DNA from 3 places in the Desertibacillus haloalkaliphilus genome. Region 2 is predicted to be linked to each of the others. Evidence: riboswitches for the same ligand, from Rfam matches in the RefSeq annotation. Region 2 holds a riboswitch; each other region holds the start of a gene.
What was found. A riboswitch is a leader RNA that binds a small molecule or an ion and turns the genes downstream of it on or off. The one in region 2 is predicted to bind cyclic di-GMP.
Positions count from the first base shown of each region.

Region 1: it holds a riboswitch for cyclic di-GMP, as region 2 does, so the genes downstream of both, KH400_RS07425 (methyl-accepting chemotaxis protein) here and KH400_RS00415 (type II secretion system protein) in region 2, are expected to answer to the same signal.
Region 3: it holds a riboswitch for cyclic di-GMP, as region 2 does, so the genes downstream of both, KH400_RS18975 (hypothetical protein) here and KH400_RS00415 (type II secretion system protein) in region 2, are expected to answer to the same signal.

Region 1 covers NZ_JAHPIV010000005.1:188,472-191,754, reverse strand. Annotated here, with positions in the region: gene KH400_RS07425 (methyl-accepting chemotaxis protein) at 1-1,601, opposite strand, end outside; cyclic di-GMP riboswitch class I at 2,016-2,099, opposite strand; gene hpaB (4-hydroxyphenylacetate 3-monooxygenase, oxygenase component) at 2,334-3,283, shown strand, end outside.
Region 2 covers NZ_JAHPIV010000001.1:81,507-84,789, reverse strand. Annotated here, with positions in the region: gene KH400_RS00425 (type IV pilus twitching motility protein PilT) at 1-170, shown strand, start outside; gene KH400_RS00420 (type II secretion system F family protein) at 172-1,380, shown strand; cyclic di-GMP riboswitch class II at 1,469-1,552, shown strand; gene KH400_RS00415 (type II secretion system protein) at 1,626-2,054, shown strand; gene KH400_RS00410 (prepilin peptidase) at 2,142-2,894, shown strand; gene pilM (type IV pilus biogenesis protein PilM) at 3,082-3,283, shown strand, end outside.
Region 3 covers NZ_JAHPIV010000020.1:49,843-53,125, reverse strand. Annotated here, with positions in the region: gene fliD (flagellar filament capping protein FliD) at 1-327, shown strand, start outside; partial or broken gene fliS (flagellar export chaperone FliS) at 747-1,136, shown strand; gene fliT (flagellar protein FliT) at 1,136-1,489, shown strand; cyclic di-GMP riboswitch class I at 1,606-1,693, shown strand; gene KH400_RS18975 (hypothetical protein) at 1,750-2,061, shown strand; gene KH400_RS18970 (NAD-dependent succinate-semialdehyde dehydrogenase) at 2,949-3,283, shown strand, end outside.

The DNA of each region.
Region 1 (3,283 bases), on a different contig from region 2:
GTTGCTAGGCTATCAATGAGTTCAACGATTTTTTCAGAAGAAGCAATTTCTTCACTTGCAACTTCCGAAATACTTTCGATATCATTCACAGTTTTCCTTACCGCTTGAAGTATTTCTTCTAATGAATCCCCACATTCACCTACAATTGAAGTACCTCGATCAACTTGTGATTTACTATCTTTAATTGCTCGAACTGCATCATCTGTACTGTTAGAAATTTGTGAAATCAAGTCCGCAACTTTTGTTGCCCCTTTACTAGACTGTTCAGCTAACTTCTGCACTTCGTCAGCAACAACGGCAAAGCCTTTCCCTGCTTCCCCAGCGCGAGCTGCTTCAATAGAAGCATTAAGTGATAGTAAGTTCGTTTGTTGCGAAATATTAGTTATCATCTCTGTAATCGTTTTAATCTCTTTTGTGAATTCATTTAATGTTTCAATAAACTGCTCAGTTTCATCGGTTGATATTTTGATATTTTCCATACATTCAACAGCTTCTCGAACAGTCTCTTTACCACGTTCTGCTGTTTTATAAGTAATCTTAGAATTATCAGCAGAGGAAAATGATTTTTCTTTAGCAATTTGAATCAATGATGACAGCTCTAGTAATGTTTCTGATACTTCCAACATTGTCGCATTTCCTTTTTCAGCATCCTTTGCCACGACCTGAGCATTTCCAGAAATACTATGTATTGCATTGGTAATCTCATCACTCGAAGCAGCCATATGGTCTGAGGAGGCGGCGAGAGTTCTAGACGAACTTTCAACTTCACCCACGAGTCCTCTTAAATTTTCTACCATTTGATTTAAACTTTCTGTTAGCCTTCCAACTTCATCTTTAGATTGAACAGCTAATGGTTCGCCAGTCAAATTCCCATTAGCAACATCCTCTAAACGTGTTGCAGCCGAGGAGATAGGTCTAACAATCATGTTCGAAATAATTAACGCTGCCGTTACAGCAATAAGAATCGCGGCCCCTGAAATAGCAATAAATATCCACTGTAACAGTTGTCCACTATCGATTAACTCTTTTTCAAGCTCTACAATTTTAGCATCTTGCAAATCAAATATTTCTTGCCAGGCTTCAATAGCTTCAATAGCATAAATCGTGCAGAACTCTTCCATAATATCGATAGTTTCTTCAAATGATGGTCTTTTAAATGTATGCGAGTATTGATCTGGGTTCCCGTTTCCATAAACCCCGTCGTGATCATCAAAGGTAGGAACGACTTCATCTGTTATTAACGTTCTCCACCTTGCCGTTCTTTCATCGGCAGTTGCAATCGCATCGGCATATTCAGGATCATTTCCTAAGGTTTCTATTAACATTTCTTGAGTAGCAATTGAATACTCTGTCAGTTCCTCAAATTCCTCAACCAGTGTAGGATCTCCATATAAAATATATCCACGTGCTGTTACAACACGGTATGTAACGTTATGTTTCATTTCTTCGGCTGCTTTTAATAACTCATATTCCTCTTCTACCATTTGTCTAACATCATCGGTATAGTTCGACATCCCAACATAGCCGAATATTGCCATAATCAATACAGTTAAAAGTACTAAACCAAAACCACCTAAGATTTTCAACTTTAGACTTTTCATACCTATCACTCCTTTCAATGAATTCCTTAAAACTCGATCACTAAAACTTACATCTTACAGTTCATTTATTATCTACTTACCACCATGCTGGCATCGATTTTTTCTATATAATTCCGAAAGGCGCAAGACACCCGCTTATCGGCGACCAGCACTGCAGGGCTGGCAAGCAGAAGCGTTTCTTTGCTTCTTCTTGACTGACCGAAGTGACCTCGGGCCGATGGCGCCTGAGCTAGACACATAAAAAAGCCCACCAAAAGAAAGGTGGACGGGTAAAGATTTATTTATACAAAAGATTACTTCACGATCATGACAAAGTCCCTCTAAAAGAAAGATAGCTGTTAAAGTAACTCGACTATAGCCATAACGATCACGTAATGAATGTAATAATAATCCTCTTACTTGCATTCCAATTCTTTCGGTAACCCGGCGACCATAGTAAGCAACTTTAGGCCCGTGGCTTTGCGCCCCTAACTTTCGCTAGGTTTGCCATTATCGATGACATTAAATAACCGGTTGAATAAATGTAAGGGAACATAGATCTACTTTGCGATCGACCCGATTTTCATATACATACTACATTAGTACTACTCCCTAATAATAATACTATTTCGACAAAAAGGGAAGTTATTTTCGTAGATAAAAATATGGAACCGGACGAACCTATAACCTCATAAAATAACAGCGATACTCTACGAACTTCTTGAATTTTTATTGTGCTTAGGGAGTGGTACGATGGGAGTTATTAACGGTAAGGATTATATCAACCGCTTAAATCAGCTAAATCCCGAAATTTGGTTAGATGGAGAACGCGTAAAAGGAAAGATCTCTGAACACCCCGCCTTTAGTGGATTGCTTCATACAAAAGCATCCCTTTATGACCTCCAAACGAAAACCAACATAAAAGACGAGATGACCTTTTTATCACCAAAAACGAATGACCCTATTGGACTTTCTTTCTTACAACCAAAATCGAAGGAAGATCTACTGAAAAGGCGTAAAATGATGGAACATTGGGCAAGACATACAGGCGGTATGATGGGAAGATCCCCCGACTATATGAATACAGTGCTTATGAGCTTTGCCTCGTCAACGCCTCTTTTAGAAAGTCGAGAGAATTGCTTCCCGGAAAACATCCTTTCCCTTTATGAATTAGCTAGAGAAGAGGACCTTTCATTCACACATACATTCATTACTCCACAAGTTAATCGTTCCCAGGCCTATATTGAATCTTCTCAAGAACCAACCTCCGCCAAAGTCGTTGACAAAAATAACGACGGATTAATCATTAAAGGGGCACGTCTCCTCGCTACACAAGGGGGCTTAACTGATGAAGTGCTTGTTTTTAGTGCACCAAAGCTATTCTTTGAGGCAGATGAAGCATTTGCCTTTTCCATTCCTTCGAATACAAAAGGTTTAAAATTTATATGTAGAGAATCTTTCGTTGGTGGCGATTCTTCTTTTAACCATCCACTCAGTTCTAAATATGAGGAAATGGATACAATCCTTGTCTTTGATCATGTAGTCGTTCCTTGGGATCGCGTCTTCTTTTATGACAATGTTAAGGCTGCTTCAGATTTCTTGCTTCATTGTTCGTTTCAACCCTTTGCCTACCATCAAGTCGTCACTCGACAGATCATAAAAACGGAATTCACTTTAGGAATTGCACTGTTACTTATAGAAAC
Region 2 (3,283 bases):
CAGTGGCGAATCTGATCCGTAATGAGAAAAACCATCAAATTAAAAGTGTGATGCAAACGAGCCGAGCCCAAGGCATGCACACACTTGAAATGGCGATCAAGCAACTTCGTGACCAAAAGCGGATTTCAGCTGACATTGCTACACAATATTTAGGCGACGGTGAAGTGTAAGATGCCAACGTACAAATACATTGGAAAGAACCGTCGTGGTCAACGGAAGAAAGGCACCATAGAAAGCCGCTCTAAAAATCAGGCTGTCCAAATGTTAAGGGAAATGAACCTGATGCCAATTGAGATCGTTGAAACGCAGCCAAGCATATGGAAGCAAGACATCACGATCGGAAATCCCGTCAAAAGCCAGGACTTCGTCATTTACTGCCGCCAGTTCGCGACGTTAATACGAGCGGGGATTACGATTATTGATGCGACGAGAATCTTAGCGAAGCAAACAGAAAGTAAAGCATTAAAAAAAGTCCTTCAGCAAATGGACGAAGATTTACAAAAAGGTACAGCGATCTCTGCTGCGGTGGAAAAGCATCGCAAAGTCTTCCCATCAATGTTTGTGAACATGATGAAGGCTGGTGAAGCGAGTGGGAATTTGGATGAAACGCTCGACCGGCTAGCCACTTATTTTGAAAAGCAATTCCAACTCAAAAAGAAAATTCAATCAGCGATGAGCTATCCAATTGCGATCGGGCTAGTGACGGTCGGGGTTGTGATGTTTTTATTAGCTTCTGTCGTACCAACGTTTGTTGATATGTTTGCCCAATTCGACGCCCAGCTGCCTGCAATTACAGTCTTCGTCCTAGACGCAAGTGACTTCGTCCAAGCGTATTGGTGGCTGTTGATTTTAGTAATCGCCCTAATTGTTATAGGCATCATTCTTTTACAAAAACGAGATGAACGTGTCAGTTATTGGATCGGCTATATCAGTTTAAAAACTCCGCTGTTCGGGAAACTATTACAGAAAGCGGCTGTCGCAAGAATGACGCGTACGCTCTCATCATTGTTTGCAAGCTCGGTACCGATCCTGCAAGCATTAACGATCGTTGAAAAGGTCGTCGATCATCCGGTGCTTGGAAAGGTGATTTTTGAAGCGAGAGATAGCCTTGAAAAGGGGAATTCATTAGCACAGCCACTTGAAGATAGCTGGGTCTTTCCACCACTCGTATCACAAATGGTGCAAATCGGTGAAGAGACGGGATCCTTAGATTTAATGCTCGCAAAAGTGGCGGACTTTTATGAAGATGAGGTAGAACGAAGTGTCGATTCTCTAAAATCGTTAATCGAACCATTAATGATTGTGTTATTAGCCGGCATCGTCGGGACAATCGTCTTAGCGATTATGTTACCAATGTTTGAAATTTTTAACGCTTTTTAAAAAATAGCTATACAATTGGTCTATTCTATGGTATAAAATTCTAGGTAGGAAACAAAGTAGTCGTGTTTTCCTAGGTAAAAACGACGATGATAAAAAGGGACGCAAAGAACGGTTATCTTCATTTGGGCACTTGGATAACCCGGAGCGATTAGTGCAACCGACCAATTTTGTTTTGCGATGCAATATAAAATTGGTCTTTTTTATAGAACGTTGTAATGATTTTAGAAAACAAAGGAGAGAGAAGAATGATCAAACGAATGAAATTATTAAAGGATCAACGCGGTCTAACGTTGATCGAACTGTTAGCCGTTGTTGTTATTTTAGGAATCATCGCAGCGATTGCTGTGCCGGCGATTGGGAATATAATTGGGGATACGGATGATCGTGCAACCGCCTCTGATGCGTTAAATATTATCTCAGGTGCTAAGCTATATGCAGCTAGTAGTGCTGAGGCAAATAGGGATTGTGCTGATAACGACGGTTGTGATAATGATGAACTTACACGTTATATTGATGGTGTAGACTTGGATGATGTAGGGATTACTGTTGCTCGTACGGAAGCTGATTGGACGATTGATGGGCATGATGTAGCTGATTTAGATGAAATAAATGATGTTGACGGTCTTGTTACTGAACAAGAAATTATCGATTATCTAGAAGGTCTGGAAGAATAGGCAAACAGAAAGTTAAAGACGTTACAAAAATAGAGTGGGAACCTAATAAACTAGTTTCCACTCTATTTTTAAATAAGGACTGATCTCATGGAAACGATCCTTTATATTTATATATTCATCCTCGGCCTTGTCCTTGGCTCTTTTTACAATGTTGTCGGTATTCGTGTTGCTGATGGCGAATCAATTGTCAAGCCGCGCTCGCATTGTCCGCGCTGTCAGCGTACCTTATCAGCATCTGAGTTGATTCCGGTGCTATCGTATCTATTTCAGCGAGGAACGTGTAAAGGCTGCGGGACGAAGGTGTCTATCAAGTATCCGTTATTTGAAGGGCTAACGGCGTGTTTGTTTTTAGTCGCAGCCGTGCTCGTTGGCTGGACGAGTGAGTTATTAATTGCACTCCTTCTCATTTCGTTACTGGTCATCATTACGATTTCTGACTTACATAAGATGCTTATACCAAATAAAATTTTATTGTTTTTCTTTATCGTTTTCATTCCAATCACTGTGCTTATTCCACATGAGCCATGGTGGGACGGGATTGTTGGTTTTTTTGTAGGTGGCGGACTTCTCTATTTGATTGCCATCGTCAGCCGTGGTGGTATGGGGGGCGGGGATGTTAAGCTTTTTGCTGTGCTCGGGTTCATACTCGGGACGCGTGACGTGCTGTTAACATTGTTTGCTGCAACGTTTATCGGTGCTGTTGTTGGGGGAATAATGATGATGACAGGAAAAGTGAAGCGTAAAAATCCCATCCCTTTTGGTCCTTTTATTGCGATCGGTGCGCTTGTCATTTATTTCTTCGGGGAAAGCCTTTGGCATTGGTATGTACAATTTCTCTAATTGTTTTTGACAGCAGTGCTCTACCACTAGAAGGTCATATCGTTTATACTGAAATAAGATTATTACCATGTAACAAAAGGCCTAGGTGCTTATCCTAGGCTTTTCCGTTTTAGGGACCCAGACGGGCTTCCTGAACAGAGAGGATAAGCTGATTCGAGGGTTTGACGACAAAGGAGAGACCGTAGCAATGTTTACGTTTAAAGCGAATAAAAAAACGATTAGTCTAACGATCAACGATTACGTCGTTCGAATGGTTGAAAATAAAAATCATACACTGCCTGGCGTCGTGCGTACGCGTGAACGAGAGTTACCGGCGGGAATCGTCGAAAATGGGAAGGTTGTTGACGAGCTAGCCTTTGTCGGTATGATCGAGAGTTGTGTCCGCGATT
Region 3 (3,283 bases), on a different contig from region 2:
GAAGATCCTGACTCGGTCTATCAACTGTTCATGGCAAATGGTAATGAAAATAGTGAAAAAGGAATTGCACGTCGCTTACGGTCTACCATTTCGAGTACAATTAGAAGCGTAGAGAGTCGAGCAGGGAATGATAGTCGAGGCAATCACCAGTTTACCATTGGACGTGAAATTAATTCAGTAGAAGACCGCATTTCCAACTTCGAGCGACGCTTACAACAAATCGAAGAGCGTTATTGGAATCAATTTACGGCGATGGAACGAGCGATGCAACGTGCCAATGCACAAGCGGATCAGCTGTTCTCGTTTATGGGGAACGGTATGTGGTAGGCTCGTTTCACACGAATGTTACATGTAACAATAAAAGTTTTCATTATAAGAGTCTGTTCAAAAAGGGGTGTTTTCCCCCCGTTTGAACAGACTTGAGGCAATGAGTGGAGCCATTGCAAACACTTTTTAAACAAGCTCTATAATAGATCGTAGAGGTCATTCGATAGATAAATCGTTTTATAGAAAGGGTGTCACAATTGGCAATGAATAATCCGTATGAGGCATATCGGAAGCAAATGAAACCCAATGCCCCAAAAAAAGATGGTGCCACAAGTCAGGCACAGCCGGTAGCAAGACCGCAGCAACCGACAGCAACACCACAAACGAGCGCAACATCGTCGCAACAAGCAACGCGCCCAGCAGCACAACAACAAACCCAAGTTGGGCAAACGGCAAGCACGACGAAGCAAGCAAATGCAAACCCATACGCAAGTTATCAGCAAAAAGCGATGAACACCGTTTCGCCTGGGGAGTTGACGTTGAAGCTTTATAATGGTTGTTTGAAGTTTATTCGCCAAGCGAAAACAGCGATCAACGAAAATGACATTGAAGCGCGTAACACGAATTTAACAAAAGCACAAAACATCATTCGTGAGTTGATGATTACGTTAAAAACCGATACAGAAGTCGCTCAAAATATGCTGCGGATGTATGACTTCATTTTAAATCAACTCGTTGAAGCGAATGTGAAAAATGACCTTGAGGCGCTTTCGCAGGCTGAAACTTTTGTTGAGCAATTCCGTGATACGTGGAAAGAAGTCATTAAAATCGATCGTCAAAACCGTCACGGTGCTGGGGAGCAAGCGTAGTGTCTGCCGTCAAGAAGCTCTACATCGTTTCCAAGCAATTTTATGATCACTTGCAGCAACCGTTCCCTGATGAAGAGGCGCGCGAGTCTTATATCGAAAAGGTCGATGACTTTCTCGATAAGCGTGAAGAGCTAATGAAGGAGTTACCTGGTGATTACACAGAAGCGGAGAAAAAGCTTGGGGCTGAAATTATCAAGTTGAATAAGCGCATTAATACGAGACTTGCGCAGCTGAAACAGCAAATTCAGACCGATATCAACGGATTGAAACAGAAAAAGAAAACCGGCATGAAATATGAAAATCCGTACGATGGACCGACCGCTGATGGTGTGTTTTTTGATAAAAAGAAATAGTAGAAGAGTAACTCGGGAAGGATAGGGAGGAGCTTATATCAGCCCCCCCTATCCTTTTTTTATTTTATAAGAATAGATATTTACTCATCCGACAACTTTCGATATAATTCTACAATAACCGAAAAAGGCAAACTTATTGAAAGGTAAGGACGCAAAGCTAAAGGAACTAAAGGCGAGTGAAGCCAATGTTAGCCAGCTGCCAAGCAGAAACGACAACTCCTTTAGTGAAAGTAAGATAGCAATAGAAGGAGTCGAGAGAATTGAACCAATCAGACTTAGAGTTAAAACATGCATTAGATAAATTTGAAACGTTAATTAACGATCTTCCAGATAATCGTACCTCAGTGCCAAAATTCAAAAATTTCGTCGTCTATTTTTTGCGGATTAAACCGAAAAAAGTGACACTACCTACCGCAGAATTAATGGCGGTTCTTAAGCATGAAAAGCCAACCGTGTTTTATTATATGAGAAGTGACTCAAGCCAACATATGATATTTAATCTCGTCACCCATATTGATATGAAGTATGAAACGGCAGTTGAACGCCTAGAAAATGTAAAACAACAATTATAGTCGGCAGATAAAATTGATAAACGTCCTACGATCAAATTCAATGATCGTAGGACGTTTATCGTAGTTAACCATGATTAATAGAAGCGGTTAGGGCGTAATGGAAATGGGGAAAGTATCCACGGGGAGCAAATGGAATCATAGCAGACAAACATTGACCCAATGTGGTCTATTTTTTTTACTTTTTTACAACAAAAAAACGACTCAGTTGTATTGGATTTGGCTAGTAGGTTCATTATGTAGTCATAAACAGGGAGTATCTGACCTATCTAAGTTTCGTCCGTTACAAATGAACCGCTTCAACAAGTTACAGGATTAGTCATTGTAGTTGCAGGAGGGATAAAACTCTTCTAACTTCTAATCGAACATGCAACTTGAATGTATACAGCGTTAGTAAAGGGGAGTATGTAAACATATGGAGGCTGTATACGGGGGATGTTCACATCTCTTTATCCGACAAGAAGCGTCAGGTTGTGAACTGTCTTTATTTTAAGTGAATCTTCAAAATAAATCAACTAATTTTTAGTAAAAAAGACACATAAAACAGAGAGGGTTAATAGTCCAAATTAACTACATAACTCAGTTAATAACGTTTTTTAAGTGTTAACTACTTTGGTGTTCAAGTGATACTCAATTTTGTAGTTTCATTGACACTATGAAGAGGAATTCGGGACGAGAGTCGGGAATAGTTTCTTATAGAGTCTGTTCAAAAAGGATGTTTTCTCGTTTGAACAGACATTGAAGCAATGAGCGGAATCGCTGCAGCTTTTTAAAAGCTTGTTAGGAGTGTTTTTCGCTAGCAAGCACGCAGCGAGTGTAGCCATTGAAAAACATTAATTGAACTTGATCTTATGGCTATCAATTTTTAAAAGAAGGGATGGAGGACATTGATTGATAAAAATATGTATTGCAATGGGGAATGGATTGGAGCGGATTTAGACCGTATCAAAGTAACGAACCCAGCGACTGGAGAGGTCATCGGATCTGTACCGAATGGTGGCAAAAGTGAAACAAAGCAAGCAATCGCAGCTGCCAATGAAGCATTTAAAGGTTGGTCGAAAAAAACGGCAAATGAACGGGCGAGTTACTTAAAGAAACTGTACGAGCTTGTCGTGAATCATAGCGATGAACTGGCGGAGTTGATTACAAAAGAGATGGGGAAGCCAAAACAAGAAGCTGCTGGGGAAGTCGGTTATGGGGCGTCATTTATTGAGTGGTATGCAGA